Regions from separate parts of the Jeotgalicoccus nanhaiensis genome, predicted to be linked through region 3. Evidence: predicted binding sites of a transcription regulator. Region 3 holds the regulator's gene; each other region holds the start of a gene.
The links. The regulator CtsR, encoded in region 3, represses protease genes until heat stress. The targets are predictions, from matches to a motif close to ATGGTCAATAAAGGTCAAACA.
Positions count from the first base shown of each region.

Region 1: the regulator CtsR is predicted to act here: its motif matches at 1,804-1,824, upstream of IR135_RS08225 (ATP-dependent Clp protease ATP-binding subunit).
Region 2: the regulator CtsR is predicted to act here: its motif matches at 5,497-5,517, upstream of clpB (ATP-dependent chaperone ClpB).

Region 1 covers NZ_JADGLW010000005.1:115,950-123,501, forward strand. Annotated here, with positions in the region: gene IR135_RS08225 (ATP-dependent Clp protease ATP-binding subunit) at 1-1,669, opposite strand, end outside; gene IR135_RS08230 (GntR family transcriptional regulator) at 2,165-2,533, shown strand; gene IR135_RS08235 (ATP-binding cassette domain-containing protein) at 2,526-3,407, shown strand; gene IR135_RS08240 (hypothetical protein) at 3,394-4,095, shown strand; gene IR135_RS08245 (PD-(D/E)XK nuclease family protein) at 4,218-5,303, opposite strand; gene IR135_RS08250 (VOC family protein) at 5,785-6,729, opposite strand; gene IR135_RS08255 (DMT family transporter) at 6,768-7,552, opposite strand, start outside.
Region 2 covers NZ_JADGLW010000001.1:275,442-282,993, forward strand. Annotated here, with positions in the region: gene IR135_RS01295 (glycerol-3-phosphate dehydrogenase/oxidase) at 1-852, shown strand, start outside; gene IR135_RS01300 (nuclease-related domain-containing protein) at 1,248-2,228, opposite strand; gene clpB (ATP-dependent chaperone ClpB) at 2,870-5,458, opposite strand; gene IR135_RS01310 (undecaprenyl-diphosphate phosphatase) at 5,621-6,445, shown strand; gene IR135_RS01315 (metal-sulfur cluster assembly factor) at 6,494-6,790, opposite strand; gene IR135_RS01320 (Cof-type HAD-IIB family hydrolase) at 6,926-7,552, shown strand, end outside.
Region 3 covers NZ_JADGLW010000009.1:26,862-34,413, reverse strand. Annotated here, with positions in the region: gene IR135_RS10245 (ZIP family metal transporter) at 1-565, shown strand, start outside; gene IR135_RS10240 (NupC/NupG family nucleoside CNT transporter) at 621-1,832, opposite strand; gene IR135_RS10235 (CtsR family transcriptional regulator) at 2,048-2,515, shown strand; gene IR135_RS10230 (UvrB/UvrC motif-containing protein) at 2,520-3,032, shown strand; gene IR135_RS10225 (protein arginine kinase) at 3,025-4,035, shown strand; gene IR135_RS10220 (ATP-dependent Clp protease ATP-binding subunit) at 4,038-6,485, shown strand; gene IR135_RS10215 (anthranilate synthase component I family protein) at 6,538-7,552, opposite strand, start outside.

The DNA of each region.
Region 1 (7,552 bases), on a different contig from region 3:
AGTCTGTCAGCTGGCCATCTTCCATAATCTGCAGGAACATGTTTTGTACATCAGGGTGCGCTTTTTCAATTTCGTCTAAAAGAATAATTGAATAAGGATTATGACGCACTTTCTCTGTCAGCTGTCCTGCTTCTTCGTGACCGACATAGCCTGGAGGTGAACCGATAATTTTAGAAATGGAATGTTTCTCCATGTACTCACTCATATCGAGTCTAATCATGGATTCTCTTGTACCGAATAACTCTTCAGCAAGCGCTTTCGTTAATTCAGTTTTACCAACACCCGTTGGTCCGACGAATAAGAATGAACCGATTGGACGGTATTTCGATTTAAGTCCTGCACGGCTTCTTCTGACAGCTTTCGCTACCTTATCCACCGCTTCGTCCTGACCGATGACTTTAGCACTCAGATTCGTACCGAGGTCTCTCATCTGCGCCTGTTCTTCAGACTGCAGTTTCGTCACAGGAATACCTGTTTTTTCTTCGACTATAAGCTGAATATCAGATACATCAACATCCATAACCTGCTGATCATCAGCTGCTGCTTCCAGCTGTTTCTCAAGCTGAAGTTCTTGATATTTCAAGCGTGCTGCAGTTTCATAATCTTCCTGCTCTGCCGCAGCGTCTTTTTCTTCAGCAATTTTTTCAAGTTTCTGTTTGATTGAATCTGTATCATTTTCTGCATTTGCGAGATTCAACCGTGCGCCGACTTCATCCATTAAGTCGATTGCCTTATCCGGTAAGAAACGGTCTTGAATATATCTGTGCGATAAATTCACAAACGCTTCAACCACTTCGTCGGAATAGCTGACTTCGTGGAATTTCTCATAGCGGTCTTTAATTCCTTTAAGGATTAAAACCGATTCCTCTAAGGTCGGTTCTTTAACGATAATCGGCTGTAAACGGCGTTCGAGCGCTGCGTCTTTTTCAATCTGACGGTACTCTTTCAGCGTTGTTGCACCGATAATTTGCAGTTCACCGCGTGCAAGCGCCGGTTTAAGAATGTTACCTGCGTCCATCTGTGAACTTTCCGCAGAACCCGCACCGACAATCTGGTGAATTTCATCGATAAAGAGAATGACTTCCTGACGCTCTTTCAGTTCAGCAATGAGCTGTTTCATACGCTCTTCGAACTGACCGCGCATTGAAGTATTCGCAACAAGCGATGCTACGTCCAGCACGTAAATTTCTTTGTCCATTAATTTCGCCGGCACATTGCCTTCTACTATTTTCAATGCCAATCCTTCAGCAATTGCCGTTTTACCGACACCTGGTTCACCGATTAATACCGGATTGTTTTTATTACGTCTGTTCAGCGTCTCAACAACGCGTTTTACTTCTTTGTCGCGTCCGATGACCGGGTCTATATTACCCGCTCTTGCTTCGTCTGAAATATTATTGCCGAGCTGGTCTAAAAGCCCGTCGCGCTGATTATTTTCACGTTCTTTTGTTTGTGTACTTGTTCCTTTGTTTCCTTGTCCATTAAAATATTTATTGTTCATATTATTATTTTCGAAAGGTGATCCTTTAAAAAAGTCATTTGAATTCATCATTTGACCTTGGATATCCTGGAAACAGCTGTCACATAAATGAACCTGCATTTTTTGATTGTTAAAATTCATTGCAAGGTTTACATTCGCTTCGTTAATTCCGCAATTTTGACATTTCATATGTGTTTCCTCCTATTGATATATTCGTATTCACAGTCTTTTGACTTTGACTATATTTGACTATAAATACAGTATAAAGGCCTTAAAAGATATTTTCAAATATGATGCTCACTCTTTATTTTTATTAAATTCTTCTTTTGACTATCTTTGACCTTATATATTTATTATAAACTGACCTTCTTTGACTTTCAAGTGTTTTTTAGGATTTTAATAGAAAAAAACGGCTTCCTCAAAGGAAAAGCCAGCTGTAATTATTACTTAGTATTTGTGAATCCCCCGTCGATGCGGATAACTTCACCATTAATAATTGCTGTTTTAGTCATTAAATTACCTTCTGTAATTTCTCTTCACTATTAATTATAAAGCTTTTATATTTAATTTAAATCATTTTGGGTTATCACTTTTTTTAGTTTTATTGTTTACAAAACGCACTGTCAAATGTATAGTTGATTACACGACTAATCAACCAATCAGCATAAGAGGAGGCGGGAATTTTTGAAAGCTGTATTAGATGGTTCACGACCAATATTTCAACAAATATACGAAATGATTGAAGACGACATAATAGAAGGTGAACTTGCTGAAGGAGATAAGATTCCTTCAACGACTGAAATTTCAAAGTTTTATCAGGTCAATCGTGCTACTGCCCAAAAAGGACTGGCGGTGCTTGTCGATGAAGGTTATGCATATAAGCAGCGAGGTGTCGGTATTTTTGTAGCGGAAGGTGCAACAGCAAAACTTATTGAGAAGCGCAAACAAGAATTCCGCCTGCAATTTATCAAACCAATGCTTGAAGAGTCTAAAAGACTTCGAATGACGACAGAAGAGATTATTAAATTTATAGAGGAGGATAATGATGATTAAAATAAATAATTTATCGTTTGCTTATGACAGAAAAAATATATTAAAAGATGTGAATTTAACAGAAACTGAACCAGTCATAATTGGACTGTGGGGACGCAACGGTTCAGGTAAAACAACGTTGATGAAAATTTTATCAGGAATGGAGCAGCAGGACAAAGGCCTCGTGGAAGTGGATGGTGTTGAACCTTACAACAACAGCCATGCGATGCACCATGTTGCATTTATGCAGGAAGATCACCCCTACTCGGATACATGGGATGTAAATGATGCTTTGGAATTTGGCCGTGATTTTAATCAAAACTGGGATCAGGCACTGGCAGATGAACTGATTGATATTTTTCAGCTCCCCCGAAAGAAAAAGATCCGCACATTTTCTAAAGGGATGAAAACGATGATTACTATCGCTATCGGTCTGGCGAGTAAGGCACCGCTGACAATTTTTGATGAACCGTCAAATGGTCTCGATGCTCATATGAGGAAACAATTTTACGATGTACTGTTAGATTCATATGATGAACATCCGCGTACAATTTTACTTTCATCACACCACATTGAAGAAGTTGAACCGCTATGTGAAAAAATTGCAATTATCGACAATAATACGCTGATGCATTATGAAGAAACGGATGTGCTAAAAAACAATGGCGTACATTTAAGCGGGTCTAAAGAAGCAGTTCGAAGTGTTATCGGTACAATACGTGTACTTGAAGAAAGAAAGCTCGGCCGGCAGTTAAATGTAATGCTTGATTCACCACTGACTGACGAATTAAAACATCGTGCCGAACAAGCCGGGGTCATGATTGAAAAAGCACCATTTCAAGATTATCTTGTCAATTTAACTAAGAAGGAGGCGGAACTGAATGCACACGCTTAAAGGACCTTTTAAAGTTGTCTTTAAAGAAATGAGCCTGACATTTTATATTAATATCGGTATTACGATTGCCCTTTTCGCACTATATATATTTCTCAGTACACAGTTAGACAATAATGAACCATTAGGATTAATATTCGGACCATTCTACATCGTATTTCTCACTTATACGTTTATATTTTTCAAAAGTTATAAATTCATACTGTCATTTGGAGGCACAAGAAAGCAATTCATGGTGTCCGCGTTTATCTCGGGCTTCATTTATCTCGTCATAGGCGCTGTCTTATTAACTGTATTGCACTATATCGGTGAGATGGTATTTCAAAATGGATATGTATATCATATGGCGGATCTGGTGAACGATGCGAATCCGTTAATGTATTTCTGGGTTGATTTTCTATGGTTGTTTTCCTTCTTTGGAATCGGTATGTTCGCACAAGTCATCAACTTCAATCTCGGTACATTACGCACGCTGATTATCGCTGCAGTAATTATACTCGGATTAGTCACAGCATATTTCTTTATAGATCTGGCACCACTATTTGAATTCTTCCTTACGGATTATATGTTGTTTTTACACTTGTTTGCTTTAGTTTCCCTAATACTCTTAGTATTATCTTATTTCATGATGAGAAACGCGCCATTAGAGCGTGGTGACAGAAAAATATTTAGAATTAGTGCAGCAAAATAAATAGTATTATTAAATGTGTTATAAGACACCCTGTTATTTTTAAAAAAGCGGGGGTCTTATTTTTATGTTGAGATGGTGATTAGTTTGGAAATTTGTGTTGAACTTATCACCGTTATTGTCAATTAAATGTGGCCAATAGATAACAATGTTTCATCTATAACTGCTTCGATTAATTTCACTTTTTTATAATAATCTTCAAGGCTGTCTTCAAGGCTGTTTTGATTTACCGGAACTGCTGCAGTCAAAAGTGACGTTCTCTTCTCCTTCGATTCAGGAATTACTTCCTTCAGCCTGCTGTTAAGTAACACTGCAAAGTTATTTTTATTTTCGATAAATTTATCGTATCCTGGAAGGTTTTTGATTTGATTGCGAGGTTTATAAGGATTTGTTTCAAAACGGATGCCGATGTCTTTTATCGTGTTTCCGCTCTCCCCAAGTAGATTGATATAGGTATCTATATGAATATAAAAAGTTCCTTCCAGTCCGTTTGCTTCAAATGGCTTGAGTGATTTCCAATTTGGTTTCGATATTAGAAACAAAAAATTGTTACGGCCAGCTCCACCAACTTCTCCCCAGCTGATATCAAAGTTCTGTTTATCTTTAAAGTTCTCAAAAAGAATCTTCTGCCAGCAGATCTTTCTCTGCACAGTATCTAATGAAACACCTTTCGTCAGAGCGTTCCCCGGATTTTTGAGAGGCATATAAAATGCACTGAGCTTATTTTTAAAATCTTCGAGCAGCCTGTTCAGAGTGAGATTGTTTACATTAAAATTATTATTCAGGAACGAACTGTAATGTACACGCTTAAATTTTGAACTTCCGGGCAGCACCGTCGTATCCAGCGTTAAAAAAATAAAGTGAAACTCCGCTGTTTCCAGACCTAGTTTTCTTAAAATTTTGTGCTGCGCCAGTTCTGCTTCATAGCGCAGTGTTTGTTTAACCCCTTCACCCGTACCCAGCTTATTTTCTATAACAATAATTTTGGGGACTTGCTTATTTGTTTCATATATTATCATGTCAGGTGTGCCGATTGATTTTCCAAGACCCAAACGATTAATCACTTTATAGTTATGATTCTTATCAATTTTAAGATTTACTAAGGCTAGGAATTGATTTAGGAAATCTCTCGAATCTTCAAAACAATTTTTCAGAAAATCCGATATAACATCTTCACGATAAAAAATATTTAATGCATCAAATGCGTTCATGCTGTTACCCTCTTTACAGTTAGTAAGTTCATTTTACAATATTTTTATACTTTTATGAGCAAGGCCAGCCAAAATTACACCACCTTGCTCGTTTCAACGCTCATTATGAGCAAGGTCTCCCAAAATTACACCATCTTGCTCGTTTCAACGCTCATTATGAGCAAGGCCAGCCAAAATTACACCACCTTGCTCGTTTCAACGCTTATTATGAGCAAGGTCTCCCAAAATTACACCACCTTGCTCGTTTCAACGCTCATTATGAGCAAGGTCTCCCAAAATTACACCACCTTGCTCGTTTCAACGCTCATTATGAGCAAGGTCTCCCAAAATGACACCACCTTGCTCAATTCACCACCCATTACGAGCAAGGTCACGCATAATATCCTTAACTTGCTCACCACCAGCCAGCTCCTTCAATCTCATCAAAAAAACAGATATCCTTATCAAGGATATCTGCCCAAACTAACTTCACTATATTCTCTTATCCTTTTTCAATCGGAGTCAGTTTTGCTTCAATCTCAGCTCTGTCCGCTTCCATGAATGGCGGCAGATCTAATTTTTCTCCCGCTTCAATGCCGGGTGTTGTACCCACGAGCCCGGGTCCATCTGTTGCAAGTTCAAACATAATGCCGTTGGATTCCCGGAAGTATAAGCTTTTGAAGAAGTGTCTGTCAACGACTCCTGTTGAACTGAAGCCTCTCTTAACAACCTGTTCATGCCAGTACTGCAATGTTTCTTCATCTTCTACATTAATCGCGAGGTGATGCACGCTCCCGCGCCCCGGCCGTTCGCGGTCGCCGTCTTTATATTTAACAAGGATTTCACTGTGTCCGTCACTATTCGCCGGCCGGTACAGTCGTTCATGGTCATCTCCCGATACTTTCACGTAATCGAACAGTTCCGTCAGTGTTCTTTCCATTTTTTCAATTCGCCGGACACTCATTTCAACAGTCCCCATGCTCATAATCTGATATTCTTCCGGCACAGCGGAGCCGTTCCAGCTGTCGAATCTGCTGACTGCATCATCCTCTGCTGCCTGCAGTGCCAGCCGCAGTCCATCACCGTCTTCAAAAAGCAGAGATTTTCTTCCGCCGTAGTTTGCTGCCTCACTATATTCCACGCCGTGTTCATCAAATCTTTTCTGCCAGTACGATAAACTGCTCTCTCCTCTGACGAACAGTCCTATCCGCGTAACTGCATTTGTGCCGCGTCTGGTGTGAGCTGCCATCGGCATTTCAAAAAAGGTGAGCTCACTTCCCGGTGTACCGTTTTTATCGCCGTAAAATAAATGATACATTGACGGATCGTCCTGGTTAACAGTTACTTTAACTCTGCGCATACCGAGGACCTGAGTATAAAATTTGTTATTTTCCTGAGCATTTTTCGTCAGCATAGAAATATGGTGATGTCCTAAAATTGTCTTCATAATATTAACCTCCGTATAGTTATATTAAAAAATAAATCTTAAAACAGATTAATCAGCATGACACCTGCAAGCAGAACAAGCAGGCCGACAAGCTGAACCGGAACAATTGTATTTTTCCCAGATCTGAACATACCAAATTGCTGGACGAGAATACTGCCTGTAATCTGACCAAACAGCACCAGCACAATGGTCGGCCCTGTGCCTATTTCACCGACGAGAAATATATTAATTAATACATAAAATCCGCCGAATATTCCACCGAGCCAAACCCAGAGCGGTGCTTTTTCTGTAATAGGGTATTTCACTGGAATTAATGTTTTTTCTCTTATTAAAACAATGATAATTAAGGTCGCCGCTCCGATAAAGAAAGAAATAAAGGCTGCCGTAAATGGTGAATTTACAGCGCTGCCGAGTTCGCCGTTAATTGCTGCCTGAATTGACAACAGTGCGCCCCCAGTAAAACCAGCCGCACGCCACGGCCATTTATTGATTTCATCATTCACCGGTTCAAGTTTATAGCGGCGCTGCTTCATAATATCCTGCAGCACCACCGCAAGAAAGACCCCGGCAAAAATCAGTACAACGCCGAGGAATCTCGTCAGACCGAAAGGCTGAATCATCGAGTTAAACCAGCCGAAATTATCGATGACCATGCCGGTAATAATCATCCCGATAATCGGCATAATCGCAGTTTCCACACTTCCTATTTTAGGAAAGATAAATATGTTCGTCGTCAGCGCAATAACACCGCACACCCCGCCGAGCCATATCCATAGCGGCTCACCAGTAAAAGCGGACAGCGGCGGTGTGAGCGGCAGACCGT
Region 2 (7,552 bases), on a different contig from region 3:
CAGGCTGTTTATTTTGATACAAAAGATGACGGCCGTATGATTTTTGCTATTCCTCGGGCCGGCAAAACCTACGTCGGTACAACAGATACATTTTACGGTGAAAATAAAGCCAGGCCGAAAGCTGAGACTGAAGATAAAGCTTATTTGGTCGACGCGATTAATTTTATGTTTCCAACCTTAAATATAGATATATCGATGATCGAATCCTCGTGGGCCGGTATTCGTCCGCTTATCCAATCCGGCAGTAAAAACGCTTCGGATATTTCACGCAAAGATGAAATCTGGCACAGTACAAGCGGGCTCATTACAATCGCAGGCGGCAAACTTACCGGCTACCGCCATATGGCTGAGGAAATCGTGGATGAGGTTGCAGAGTATTTGAAAAAACATCATAAAATGAACGTTAAAAAAGTTTCAACTAAAAATGAACCTGTTTCCGGAGGCGATGTCGGCGGCAGTGTCGGCTATCAGAACTACGTTGATAACATAAGCCGTAAAGCGCCGAGTTACGGTCTTACACTCGATGAAGGTCATATGCTCGCCATGAAATACGGCAGCAATGTCGAAGCAGTTTATCAATATGCAGGCATTACAAACGATAATCACGAAAAATACAGTCTGCCGAAACCCTTATATGCGGAAGTAATTTACGGTATACTTCATGAAATGGTAATCAAGCCGGCTGACTTTTTCGTACGCCGTTCAGGCAAACTTTATTTTGAAATCGAGGATGTCGTAAAATACCGCAGCGGTGTTGAACAGCTCCTGCAGGATACCTTAAGCTATGACGACGAAACCCGCAATCAATTCTCCCGGGAACTCGATGAAGCGATTGAAGATACCAGAAAATAATAGATTATACTGCCTTTAGGCCGGCTGGGTGCGAATCTGCACCCGGTTTTTTTCTTTTGGGGAAGGGTTGGCGATAGTTCGGGTTGGGGGGTTGAGGTCCTTATGAAACCCGATTATGCCGATCCCAGCGCCGGCGGATACACATGATACCCGTTCATGCCAACCCCAGTGCCCGCGGATACGCATGACAACCAATCATACAAACCCCAGCGCCCGCGGATACACATGACACCCGATCATACAAACCCCAGTGCCGGCGGATACATATGACAACCAATCATACAAACTCCAGTGCCGGCGGATACATATGACAACCAATCATACAAACTCCAGTGCCGGCGGATACTTATGAAACCAGTTCGCGCCAATCCTCTCCTTACAAATCACCAAAATAATTATGAATGAATAATTTTATCTTTATATCTTTGCGTACTTCTTATCACGGATAACTGTTGATTAAAATTACTGTATTTCAAAGTATAATATGTAGAATTCCCTTTTTTAACACTGTAGCAATGTTTTTTCAAAGCACAAAATACAGTATTTTTATTAATTTTATAATCAATCAATTGCAGCAATGACAATCTCGTCATTGGATGACTAGGAAACAAGTATTTATAATCAAACATCGCTCGCACTAAATGGGTTTCATAGCTTTCTATGCTCCCGCAATCAGAGCATTTAAACTGAAATTTGCCTTTAAGTAAATTAAAACTTGAGCAATGTCCGCAATATAGCCCGTGTTTAAGTTCAGAAATATTAATAAAGTCAGCAGTGTCGGGCTTTGAGGTAATGGAATTCTTTATCAGCTGAACAATATTTTTGGCATTATCTCCTATCGTTTCATTTCGAAAACTCCTGAAGTAATTTTTCAGCTGAGTTCTCATCACTGCCTGATTATGCATTTTTTCATTGTCAGATGTAAAATTAAAGTCATCATTCGGAAAAATAACTTTACTATCTGTATAAAAATCCAGAGAACTTTTATTTCCTAGACTCACTATTTTATTTTTCGCCCGATTAAGCTGGATAAAAGGATCACTTTCCATCTGTCTGTTATTTTTATACCAGCTGTTATTATCATACCTGTAATCTCCGGTGAGATTTTTCACTTCGTTAACCACAATTCTGTTATCCATAACTATAATACTGTCGTACTGTGTGACCGAATTATTTATATGCAGATAAAGATCTCTAATAATATATAAATTGTCATGTCCTATAAAATCAAATATTTCATCGTATAAAGATTCTCCTTCAAATCCTTTTTCCAAATTAGACAGTTGATACTTTTCATTGTTCGTCAGTTCTTTACGTTTGGAAAGTGCAATGTAATAAAGTAACTCAATTGGTTTTTCACGACTATTTAAAAACATTATTATTCCTCCTATAAAAAAAGTCCTCTTACCCTATATATAGGCGAGAACCCTGCTTTTCTTTTAAAAAAGTTACTTAAACACAAAAATAGCAAAACTGGTTTACTTTTTACACAAACAAGGTTATTTTTGTAATTAAATGTATGTACATATTTTGTATAAACTATATATTTAGTCGTTAGAACGAGGTATATTTAAATTTTGAGGTCATATAAATAGGTTTAGATTATTTTTTTAAATTTGGATTGATATGAAATTTGGTCATGCCAATCCAAAAGGTTCCGGATACATATGAAACCCAATCATACAAACCCCAGCACCGTCGGATACACATGACAACCGTTCATACAAACCCCAGTGCCGACGGATACACATGACAACCGTTCATACAAACCCCAGCGCCCGCGGATACACATGACAGCCATTCATACCAATCCCAGCGTCCGCGGATACACATGACACCCAATCATGCCAATCCCAGCGCCCGCGGATACTTATGAAACCAATTCATGCCAATCCCAGCGCCCGCGGATACATATGATACCCAATCATGCCGACCCGCCCTAGCAATCAGCGCCATCCACCCCCAAAAACAACAAAAAACCTCCTGAAATCAAAGTTTCAGGAGGTTTTCATCTTACTTACTCAATATCGAATACTAATTCATCGTTTATATAGTCTGCTTTAATATGCAGTCCTTCTGTCATATCGGCTGCAATGAGTTTTCTTGCGAGCGGTGTTTCGATATGTTTTTGAATAAACCGTTTCAGCGGACGTGCGCCAAACTGCGGTTCATAGGCGCTTTTAGCTACCCAATTTTTAACGCTTTCAGTTACTTCTAGAGACATGTGCTGTGCAGCAAGCCGTCTGTTTAAGTCTGCAATTAGACGGTCGACAATTGCGCCCATATTTTTCTGAGTTAGTGGACTGAACATAACAATGTCATCCATCCGGTTTATAATTTCAGGTTTAAAGTACTGATGCACTTCACTCATGACGATATCTTTCGTTTCATCGCTCAGTTCACCGTCGACAACTACTGTATCGAGCAGGTGCTGTGACCCGATATTCGATGTCATGATAATGATTGTGTTTTTAAAGTTGACGCTGCGGCCTTTGGAGTCAGTCAGACGGCCTTCATCAAGGAGCTGAAGCAGAATATTAAATACATCGGAGTGCGCTTTTTCCACTTCGTCCAGCAGAATAACTGAATACGGCTGGCGGCGGATTGCTTCTGTTAATTGACCGCCTTCTTCGTGGCCGACATATCCCGGCGGTGCCCCGATCAGTCTTGAAACCGAATGTTTCTCCATATACTCACTCATATCAATACGGATCATATGTTTTTCCGAGTCGAACATCGTTGCAGCGAGTGCTTTCGCAAGTTCCGTTTTCCCGACACCTGTCGGTCCTAAGAACAGGAAACTCCCGATTGGTCTGTCCGGATCTTTAATACCCGCACGAGCTCTGATAACAGCATCGGCAACGAGATCAACCGCTTCGTCCTGGCCGACCACACGCTCGTGAAGTATATCCGATAATTTAAGCAGCTTATCTTTTTCTGTTTCGACGAGTTTCGTTACCGGGATACCTGTCCACTGGCTGACGATAAATCCGATTTCCTCTTCGGTTACGACTTCTCTGATAATACGATCTTCATCGACTGAATTTTCCATTTCTGTTTCGTATTCAGCGAGTTCTTTTTCAAGCTGCGGCAGTTTGCCGTGGCGGAGTTCCGCTGCACGTTCCAGCTCATAGTTATTCTCCGCTTCTTCCAGTTCCTGACGTACTTTATCGACTTCGGCACGTTTGTCATTCACTCTGCCGATTTGTTCTTTTTCTTTCTCTACTTTATTCTGCAGTGCTGTCTGCTCTTCTTTAATATCGCTGAGTTCTGTCTGCAGTTCTGCCAGACGATTGGCTGATACTGTATCTTTCTCGCCTTTTAAAGCCTGTTCTTCAATTTCGAGCTGCATTACGCGGCGGTTAATCTGATCTAGTTCAGTCGGATTAGAGCCCATCTCAGTGCGGATTGTCGCACTTGCCTGGTCCATGAGATCGATTGCCTTATCCGGTAAAAAACGGTCGGTAATATAACGGTCGGATAATTCTGCCGCCGCAACAAGCGCACGGTCGGTAATTCTTACACCGTGGTGCACTTCATAGCGTTCTTTCAGTCCGCGGAGAATTGAAATCGTATCTTCGACATCCGGTTCAGGCACCTGAACTTTCTGGAAACGTCTCTCAAGAGCCGAATCTTTTTCAATATATTCACGGTATTCATTAATCGTCGTCGCACCGATACAGTGCAGCTCTCCTCTTGCGAGCATCGGTTTCAGCATATTCCCGGCATCCATCGCGCCGTCTGTTTTACCGGCACCGACGAGCATGTGTATTTCATCGATAAAGAGAATAATTCTGCCGTCGGATTCTTTAACTTCTTTTAATACTGCTTTTAATCTTTCTTCAAATTCACCGCGGTATTTCGCTCCCGCTACAAGTGATGTTAAATCGAGTTCAAATACTGTTTTGTCGAGCAGGCTTTCTGGCACATCTTTACGCACTATGCGCTGAGCAAGTCCTTCGACGATTGCTGTTTTACCAACACCCGGTTCACCGATTAAAACCGGGTTATTCTTGCGTTTACGACTCAGTATGCGAATCGTATCGCGGATTTCCTCATCCCGGCCGATTACCGGGTCTACATTGCCGTTTCTCACCTCTTCGACAAGGTCGCGCCCGTATTTTTCAAGTACTTCATATTGGTTTTCCGGATTTTGTGTTGTCACATGATTTCCCCCTCTGATTTTCTTAATGATTTCTGTAATAATGTCCGCTTTATTTCCAACTGCTTCTTTTAATATATTATCTTCTTCAAGAGCTGCTAAAAGCAGGTGCTCCTGGGAGATAAACGAATCTTCCATGGCAGTCATCTGTTTTTCCGCACTGTTGTACAGCCGAGAAAAACCGCTAGACATATAGACACCGTATTCAACGCTGTCTCCGGTTACTGCATTATAAGTTTTTAATTTCCTGTCGTATTCTTTAATAATATCTGCTGTATTAATGTTTGCACGTTCCAGTATATCTGCACTCATGCTTTCATCTGCTGTCAGCATAGCTTTTAATACTGCTTCCAGTTCAATGGACTGCAGCTTAAGCTCAACTGAATACTGCTGTGCACGTTCGATAATGTTTTGCACTTTTAAAGTCATTTTATTAATATCCAATTTACTTCACCTCAGCTAAGTAAAATTAAGGTCATATATGTTTGACCTTTTTTGACCATAATTTAATTATACTCTTTTTCTTCTTTAAATCAAGTAATTAATAGCAATATTGAGGAATTTATCATATATTTATTGATGGGTATTTAAGGAGGAATTTTAAAGTTGGATATTATCACTACTATTAAATATGTATTTTTAGGTTTGCTGCAGGGGCTTACTGAACCGATTCCAGTTTCATCGAGCGGACACCTGGTCATTGCACGTGAACTGTTCGGCATAGAAGCGACTGGTCTTTCGTTCGAAATATTTTTGAATACAGCTTCGCTGATTGCAATACTCGTTGTTTACCGAAAAGATATTATCAGTATTCTTCAAAATTTATGGAGATTTGTTTTTAAGGGTGCAAGAGATAACGACGCAGTGACCGATTTTAAATATACAATTTGTCTTATTATTGCTACGATTCCGGTCGGCGTTGCGGGTCTGTTATTAAAAGATGTAATCGGCGACAATATTTCTGTTGGTTTCGTCGGCGTTATGCTGTTATTTACCGGTCTTGCGCTCTGGTTTATTAAAAATAAACGCGGAGAAAAACGCGACGGTGACATCACTGTTAAAGACTCAATTATCGTGGGTCTCTCACAATGTATTGCTTTGACACCCGGGATCAGCCGCAGCGGAGCGACCCTTGTCGGTTCTATTGCAGTCGGCTTAAGTCAGAAGAATGCACTGCGTTTTGTATTCCTTTTATATATTCCAGTTTCTCTCGGTACAGCTTTGCTTTCTGTCGGTGACATAGTAAACGATCCGAATATGAATACTTTATGGCTTGCCTACCTGCTCGCCTTTATCGTAACGGTTATCGCAACATACTTTGCAGTTAAGTGGCTGCAGAATGTTATGGAAAACGGCAATTTGATTTATTTTGCTTATTATTGTTTTGTACTCGGCGCATTTTCAATCCTGTATCAGTTAATATGGGCATAAAAAAGACCGCGAAGAATATCTTCGCGGTCTTTCCTTTTGTAAATAGATTTAGCTGACGCCAAGTGCGATTTTTGCATAGCGTGTCATTTTGTCCTTATCCCATGGCGGGTTCCAGACGATTGCTATCTGCACATCTTTGACTTCAGGCAGTTCGAGCAGCGAGTGTTCTACCTGTCCCATAATTTGCGGTCCCATCGGGCAGCCCATTGAAGTTAAAGTCATTTCCACACCTGCGTTACCTTCGTCATCAAGGTTTACACCATAAACTAAACCAAGGTTCACTATATCTATACCAAGTTCGGGGTCAATAACATTCTCTAACGCACCGTACATGCTTTCTTCCATTGCTTTATCCAAACTTATCACTCCTTACTGTAGTGTATGTACCATAACTATAACAAAAATTATACATTCAATAAATATAAATGCTATTATTAAGAAGAAACATTTTAATTAAACACATACAAAAGGGAGATTTATATGGACAAGCATTTAATCTGTTTAGATTTAGACGGCACTTTGCTGACGGATGAAAAGACAATTACTCCGTTCACAAAAGAAGTGCTTACAACACTTAAGCAACAAGGGCACGAACTGATGATCTCTACCGGGCGTCCCTACCGGGCAAGTGTTCCATACTATAAAGAATTAAAAATGACGACTCCTGTCGTTAACTTTAACGGTGCATTTGTTCACCATCCGACCGATTTCAATTTCAAGATAAAACATGAAACTCTCGATCTTGATGTTACTAAAGAAATTGCAAAAAAAGTACCGGAACTCAATATAAAAAATATTGTTGCCGAAGTTAAGGATAATATATATATACACTATCACGACAGCGTACTGTTTGATGCTTTTAAAATGGGCGATCCTAAAATCAGCGTCGGCAATTTATACGAAACTGTAAATGAAGATGTCACAAGTATTCTCGTACAGGCTGAAGAATCTGAAATGCCTCACATACGGCAAACGCTTGATGAACTGTTTGCGGAAGTTATCGAACAGCGCCGCTGGGGTGCACCTTATCCGGTCCTTGAAATCATTAAAAAAGGTATCAATAAAGCTGTCGGTGTCGACTACGCCAGAGAGTTTTTAAATATTCCG
Region 3 (7,552 bases):
GGTCGGCGTTCTCGGCGGAGCGCTGTTTATATACTTATTCGATAAACTGATACCTCACCGTCACCGCGGTGATGACATGGCGGAAGGATTGCCTTATAAAACTTCGAGACGCAGTACGCTGCTTATTACTTCGCTCACACTGCACAACATCCCGGAAGGGCTGTCTATCGGTATTTTGTTCGGTGCAGCAGGTTTAAGTGACGATCCGGTTATGGTGCTGAGCGCATTGACATTGGCAATCGGTATCGGACTGCAGAATATCCCGGAAGGGACTGCGGTGTCCATGCCTCTCAGAGGAGATGGAGCAAGCAGAAGACGGGCGTTTTTCTGGGGCTGGATGTCCGCGATTGTCGAACCGATGGCTGCACTGGTTGGTGTACTTTTAATCGGTTTCATGGAACCTGTGCTGCCTTATGCACTTGCTGCAGGTGCCGGAGCGATGATATTTGTCGTCGTCGAAGAAGTTATCCCGAGTACGCAGAAAAATGGTCATTCCGATGTGGCAGTATTTGCCTTTATGATCGGTTTTGTGATTATGATGGTGCTGGATGTCGCTTTAGGATAGAAAAAAACTCCGGAGGATTTGTCCTCCGGAGTTTTTTTATTAATAATTTAAAATTTTAGTAGAAGAATCCGATCATTACAGAACTCAGGATTGATACAAGAGTTGCACCGTAAACTAGTTTAAGACCGAATTTCGCCACTTTGTCTCCGCTTTCGTTGTGAAGACCTTTTACAGAACCGGCAATAATACCGATACTTCCGAAGTTAGCGAATGATATCAGGAATACTGAAAGCATTGCCTGTGTTTTCTCGGATAATGTTTCTGCCAGCGGAACGAATTCCAGAATAGCTACGAATTCATTTGTAATAAGTTTTGTCGCCATCAGTGAACCGGCAGTCTGAGCTTCCGCCCATGGAATACCCATCATGAATGCTATCGGCATGAAGATATAGCCGAGAATGTCCTGGAATGATAAGTTAGAACCCGGAATTAACAGGAACAGATTGTTTAACAGACCAATCAGGGCGATAAACCCGATAAGCATTGCACCTACGACAAGAACAATTTTTCCGCCGTCGATGATATAGTCTCCAAGAACCTGGAAGAAAGATTTTCCTTTTTCCGGGTTTGTTGAAATTTCAACATCGCCGTCAACGACTTCTTCTTCGTAAGGGTTGATGATATGCACGATGATGTAAACTCCGAACAGATTCAGTACAATAGCAATAATAACGTATTGCGGATCAAGCATTGTAAAGAATGCGCCGACGATTGACAGTGAGATTGAACTCATTGCCTGTGCCGACAGTGTATACAGACGCTGTGTCGTCATTTTAGGTAGCTGGTTTTTAAGAGAAACAAAAACTTCCGACTGGCCAAGCATCATTGATGCTGCACCATTGTACGACTCTATGTAAGGCATACCTGTAATTTTTGTCAAAAGGAAACCGATACCTTTAATAACGAACGGCAGAATTCTCGTAAATGATAAAATACCAATAATCGCAGAAATGAAGATGATAGGCACTAAAACGTTAAATAAGAATACATCTACCGCTTCGCCCTCGCTGTTGGTCATTAAGTCGCCAAAAACAAATAATCCGCCTTCTCTTGCGAAGCCCAGTAATTTATCGAACGCGTTTGCCAGCCACAGAATAAACGTCTGCCCGCCTGTAGTGCTCAAGAATAAGAATGCAGCAAGCAGTTGCAGCACAAGTAATACTAAAATGTTTTTCCAGTGCTTAAACGCAAGTTTGCGGTTGCTACTTGCAATCCAGGCCAGGAAGATGGTGAATAGTATACCGACTATTCCCATTACAATACTCATAATGAAAGCCTCCAAAAAATTGATAGATGAAATTTTACTCTATGTATATGTTTCTATTTTATTATAAAGTAAATGCCGCGTAAACGCGATACCGAATTATTATAATGCAAACGTTTGCAGAAAGAAAGGTATTTCTAAAAATATAAACAAGAGATTTGCCAAAAAAACGCACAGCCTGTATACTTTAGTCAAAGTTGGTCAGAAGGAGTGATGATATGCGTAACATGTCGGATATTATTGAGCAGTATTTAAAAGATATGATTGAACAGTCTGGCAATGAAGCCGTTGAGATTAAACGCGCGCACATCGCTGAAAAATTTGATTGTGTACCCTCGCAGTTAAACTATGTCATAAAAACCCGTTTTACAAACGAACACGGATATGTAGTGGAAAGTAAACGCGGCGGGGGCGGCTACATAAGAATCACCAAGGTGGAGGTGCATTCTGAAACTGAGTACCTTGCACATCTTCAGAATTTAATCGGGGAAAACATTTCTCAGTTAAATGCAGAACATCTGGTTCAGTCTATGTATGAAAACGAAGTGATTACTTACAGAGAAGCGCAAATTATAGATGCAGTAATGAAACGCGAAATTTTATCGCTTGAGCTGCCTTACAGAGATATTTTAAGAGCAAAAATTTTACGCCGTATAATTACAGCTATACTCTATGCTAAGGAGTGATGATATGAAATGTGAAATATGCAACGAGCGTGAAGCGGCAATTCATATTTCGAAAGGTTCGGGGCTCACTCACCAGGAGCAGTATTTGTGTGAACAATGCGCCAATCAATCGATGGATATAAATTATAACCAGACGGATAATCCGTTTGATATTCAAACGCTGTTAAAAATGCTTGCCGGTAATTCAAAGCGTGATCAGACAGACACAGAAGAGCATGCCTGTCCGACCTGCGGTGCGACGCTGCAAAGTATTGTGAAGAACGGTTTATTCGGATGCAGCCACTGCTACGAGTATTTCGAACGCCATGTGCCGGAAATCGTTACACGTGTACAGCTCAACCAGCAGCGTCATATCGGGAAAATACCGTCGCAGGCGCACGATACTTTAAAGTTGAAACGCGATATCGAAACGCTTGAAAGAACACTGCAGGAAAAAGTGAAAACACAGGCTTTTGAAGAAGCAGCGGTCATCCGCGATCAGATACAGGAACTGAAGGATGGTGGGGCGCATGAATAGACATACAAGTACGTGGATTCGTGATGCGGTAAATACAGAAATAGAAATGTCATCCAGAATCCGTCTCGCCCGCAATATTAAAGGCGTACCGTTCACCCATATGCTGGAAGATGATGAAGATCTCGAAGCACTCGGAGGACTGGTGTCAAAAATGTTGCCCGGTTACAGCCTGGCCTCTCTCGACGGTTTGTCTGTGCAAGACAGAGCGCTGCTTGTTGAAAAACATTTAATCAGCCCCAATTTTGCGAAACGCGGTACTCGTGTATTTATTAACGGTGATGAAGATATTTCGATTATGCTCGGCGAGGAAGATCACATCCGCATACAGGCGCTGGGTACAAATACTACTCTCGAGGCGCTTTATGATAAAGCGGGAGCAGTTGATGATACATTGGAAGAAAAGATAGAATATGCATTTGATGAACAGTACGGTTATTTAACAGCGTGTCCGACCAATATCGGTACCGGCATGAGAGCGTCTGTTATGCTGCATCTGCCGGCGCTCGCGGCGACGAATAAAATTCAGCGTTTTCATAATAACCTGACACGTTTCGGATTTACCCTGCGTGGTATATACGGGGAAGGCTCAGAACCGCTGGGTTCCGTCTACCAGCTTTCTAATCAGGTAACACTCGGCTTCGAAGAAAGAGTCATTATTAATAATTTGAGTGAGCTGAAGAATCGCTTAATCGAAGAAGAACGTATGGCAAGACAGCATTTAATGACACTTGATACACTGGATGCAGTTAACCGTTCACTCGGCATTCTGCAGCATGCTTACAAGCTGTCTTTAAAAGAAGCGTCGATGCATTTAAGCAATGTGAAACTCGGTCTTGATCTATCGTATATTGAACTTGAAAATTTTAATTTTCAAGAATGGTTTCAGCTTATACAGCCGGCCTTTGTGAAAGAACGTGTAAATACAGAAGAATACGATTCACCTGGTATTGCCGCGGAAAGTGCGCGGGCAGCCTTAATGCGTGAATTACTAGGAGGGAAATAAACATGCTGTTTGGTAAACTAACAGAGCGTGCCCAGAAAGTACTGGCGTATGCACAGGAAGAAGCAATCACCTTAAAAAATTCTAATATCGGTACGGAGCATCTGCTGCTCGGCCTGGTCAAAGAACGGGAAGGCATCGCAGCGAAAGTTCTTGCCTCATTTAATATTGATGAACAGCGGGTTAATGAAGAAGTTCATAATTTGATTAATACGGGGACAGAAAAAGCGTCTTCGATACACTATACACCGCGTGCTAAAAAGGTTATCGAGCTGTCTATGGATGAAGCCCGCAAACTGCATCATAATTTTGTCGGTACAGAACACCTGCTGCTCGGTTTAATTCGTGAAAGCGAGGGTGTTGCAGCACGCGTACTGGCAAATCTGGATTTAAACATTACAAAAGCGCGGGCAGCTGTTATTAAAATGCTCGGCAATCCCGAATCATTCCAGTCGCACAGCAGCGTCGAAAAAGATACGAACACGCCGACGCTCGATTCGCTGGCCCGTGATTTAACGCAGATTGCGAGAGAAGAGCGTCTCGACCCGGTTATCGGCCGTGCGGACGAAATTACGCGTGTAGTGGAAATACTGAGCCGCAGAACGAAAAACAACCCGGTCTTAATCGGTGAGCCCGGCGTAGGTAAAACTGCGATTGCAGAAGGACTGGCTCAGGCTATTATCAACAATGAAATCCCTGAGAACTTAAAAGGCAAACGAGTGATGTCACTTGATATGGGTACAGTTGTTGCGGGAACTAAATACCGCGGTGAATTTGAAGAACGTATGAAAAAAGTAATGGATGAAATTCATAAAGCGGGTAACGTCGTGCTCTTTATTGATGAGTTGCACACACTGATCGGCGCCGGCGGTGCAGAAGGTGCGATTGACGCCTCAAACATTCTGAAACCAGCACTGGCCCGCGGTGAACTGCAGTGTATCGGTGCGACAACTCTCGATGAGTTCCGCAAGCACATTGAAAAAGATGCAGCGCTCGAACGCCGTTTCCAGCCTGTAATGGTTGATGAACCGAATGCTGACGATGCAGTGCTTATTCTGAAAGGATTGCGCGACCGATATGAAGCGCACCACCGTCTGACAATTACAGATGAAGCGCTTGAAGCGGCAGTACGCATGAGTGACCGTTACATTCAGGACCGCTTCCTGCCGGATAAAGCCATCGATTTAATCGATGAAGCTTCTTCCAAAGTCAGATTAAGAAGCTATGCGGCGCCGCCCGACTTAAAGGATCTCGAAACAGAGCTTGAAACTGTGAAAAAAGAAAAAGATGCGGCAGTGCAGAGCCAGGAATTTGAAGCGGCGGCGAATTACCGCGATCAGCAGACGAAAATCGAACGCCAGGTGAAAGAATGCGAGGAAAACTGGAAAAAAGAGCAGGGTGACTCGTCTCAGTCGGTAACACCGGCGGATATTGAACTTGTCGTTGCAGGTATTACAGGTATTCCGCTTGCTAAAATAGCAGAAGATGAATCGGACAGACTGTTAAATCTTGAATCGATTTTACACGAACGTGTCATCGGTCAGAACGATGCAGTCACATCTATTTCAAAAGCAGTCAGACGGGCGCGGGCAGGACTTAAAAATCCTAAACGTCCTATCGGCAGCTTTATCTTCCTCGGACCGACAGGTGTCGGGAAGACAGAACTTGCCCGAGCGCTCAGCGAAACGATGTTCGGCGAGGAAGATGCAATGATCCGGGTAGACATGAGTGAGTATATGGAGAAACACTCGGTGTCACGGCTCGTCGGTTCACCTCCGGGTTATGTCGGCTATGATGACGGCGGTCAGCTGACGGAGAAAGTGAGAAGAAAGCCATACTCTCTTGTACTGTTTGACGAGATAGAAAAAGCGCACCCTGACGTTTTCAATATGCTGCTTCAGGTACTGGATGACGGCCGCCTGACAGATTCCAACGGCCGAACAGTCGACTTCCGCAACACGATTATCGTAATGACATCAAACGTGGGTGCACGTGAACTTCAGGATCAGAGATTCGTCGGTTTCGGCGGAGCGGCTGCAGAAAGTTACGAAAATGTACGCAGCACAATGATGAAAGAGCTTAAGAATACTTTCAGACCTGAATTTATTAATAGGGTAGACGACATCATCGTGTTCCATAAACTGGAGAAAGAGCATCTTAAAGAAATTGTCAGTCTGATGATTGACCAGCTGCGCGAACGTCTGTCCGATCAGAACATTCACATTGAAGTGACAGAAAAAGCGACTGAACGCATCGCAGAAGAAGGCTACGATCCGGAATACGGAGCGCGCCCGCTTGCGAGAAGTATTCAGAAGAATATTGAGGATACGCTCAGTGAATCGCTGCTTAGCGGTGAAAGCTTTGAAAACAAACTGGTTACAGTAGATTATAAAAATGATGAATTTACCGTAGAGACTAAAGACAGAGCGGCTGATACAGTCGAACAACCATAAAAGAAACCCCAATCGCTCAAGAAATTGAGGATTGGGGTTTTACTTACATAAATTAAGAATGGAAAACTTCTTCTGCAAGATTAATCGCGTTGAACAGCGCACTCGCCTTGTTGACGGTTTCCTGGTATTCGCCTTCCGGAGTGGAATCGGCAACAACACCGGCGCCGGCCTGGACGCTGACTATATTGTCTTCCAAAATCATTGTCCGTATCGTAATGCATGAATCCATATTGCCGTCGAAACCGTAATACAGAATACATCCGCCGTACAAACCCCGGCTGTCGGGTTCGAGCTCGCGGATGATTTCCATGGCGCGTGTTTTCGGCGCACCGGTCAGCGTGCCTGCCGGAAATGAATTGAAGAAAGCTTCAATCGGTGAGACATCGTTTCGGAGGGTTCCATTAACAACGCTGATAATATGCATCACTTCGGAGAAGCGGCCGATTGTCATATAGCGGCTGACTTCAACGCTGTCCTTCACTGACACTTTACGAAACTCATCCAAAGCTAATTCGACGAGCATTTTATGTTCGGCAATTTCTTTTTCATCAGAGAGCAGTTCCTGTGCGATTGCTTCGTCTTCCTGCGGCGTCGCACCGCGTCTTCTCGTGCCGGCAATCGGATGAATTTCAAGTATCTTGTCTTTAACCTGCAGCTGGCGTTCGGGAGAACTGCCGATCAGCTCTGCGTTAGAGAAATTTAAATAAAACATGTAGGGCGACGGATTGATGTTTCTTAAAATCCGGTACAGCTCAAATCCCGAACATTGCGTCACTGTATCAAAGCGCTGGGAAAGTACGGCCTGATCTATTTCGCCGCGGCAGATATAATTTTTTATCACATCGACATCGCTTTTGAAATCAGCTTCCTGATAATTGCTTGTAAAAGTCAGTTGCGGATTTTCCGCCTGTCTTCTTGAGAGCATTAAATCCTCGAGCTGAATATTATTTTGCAGCTGTTTTTTTAATGAATGGATACGTGTTTTCAAAGTATTATATGTATCTTTAACACTTTCAAAGCGTTCGGGATTTTCAAATGAAATGATGGAAGTCTGCTGTTTGCGGTGA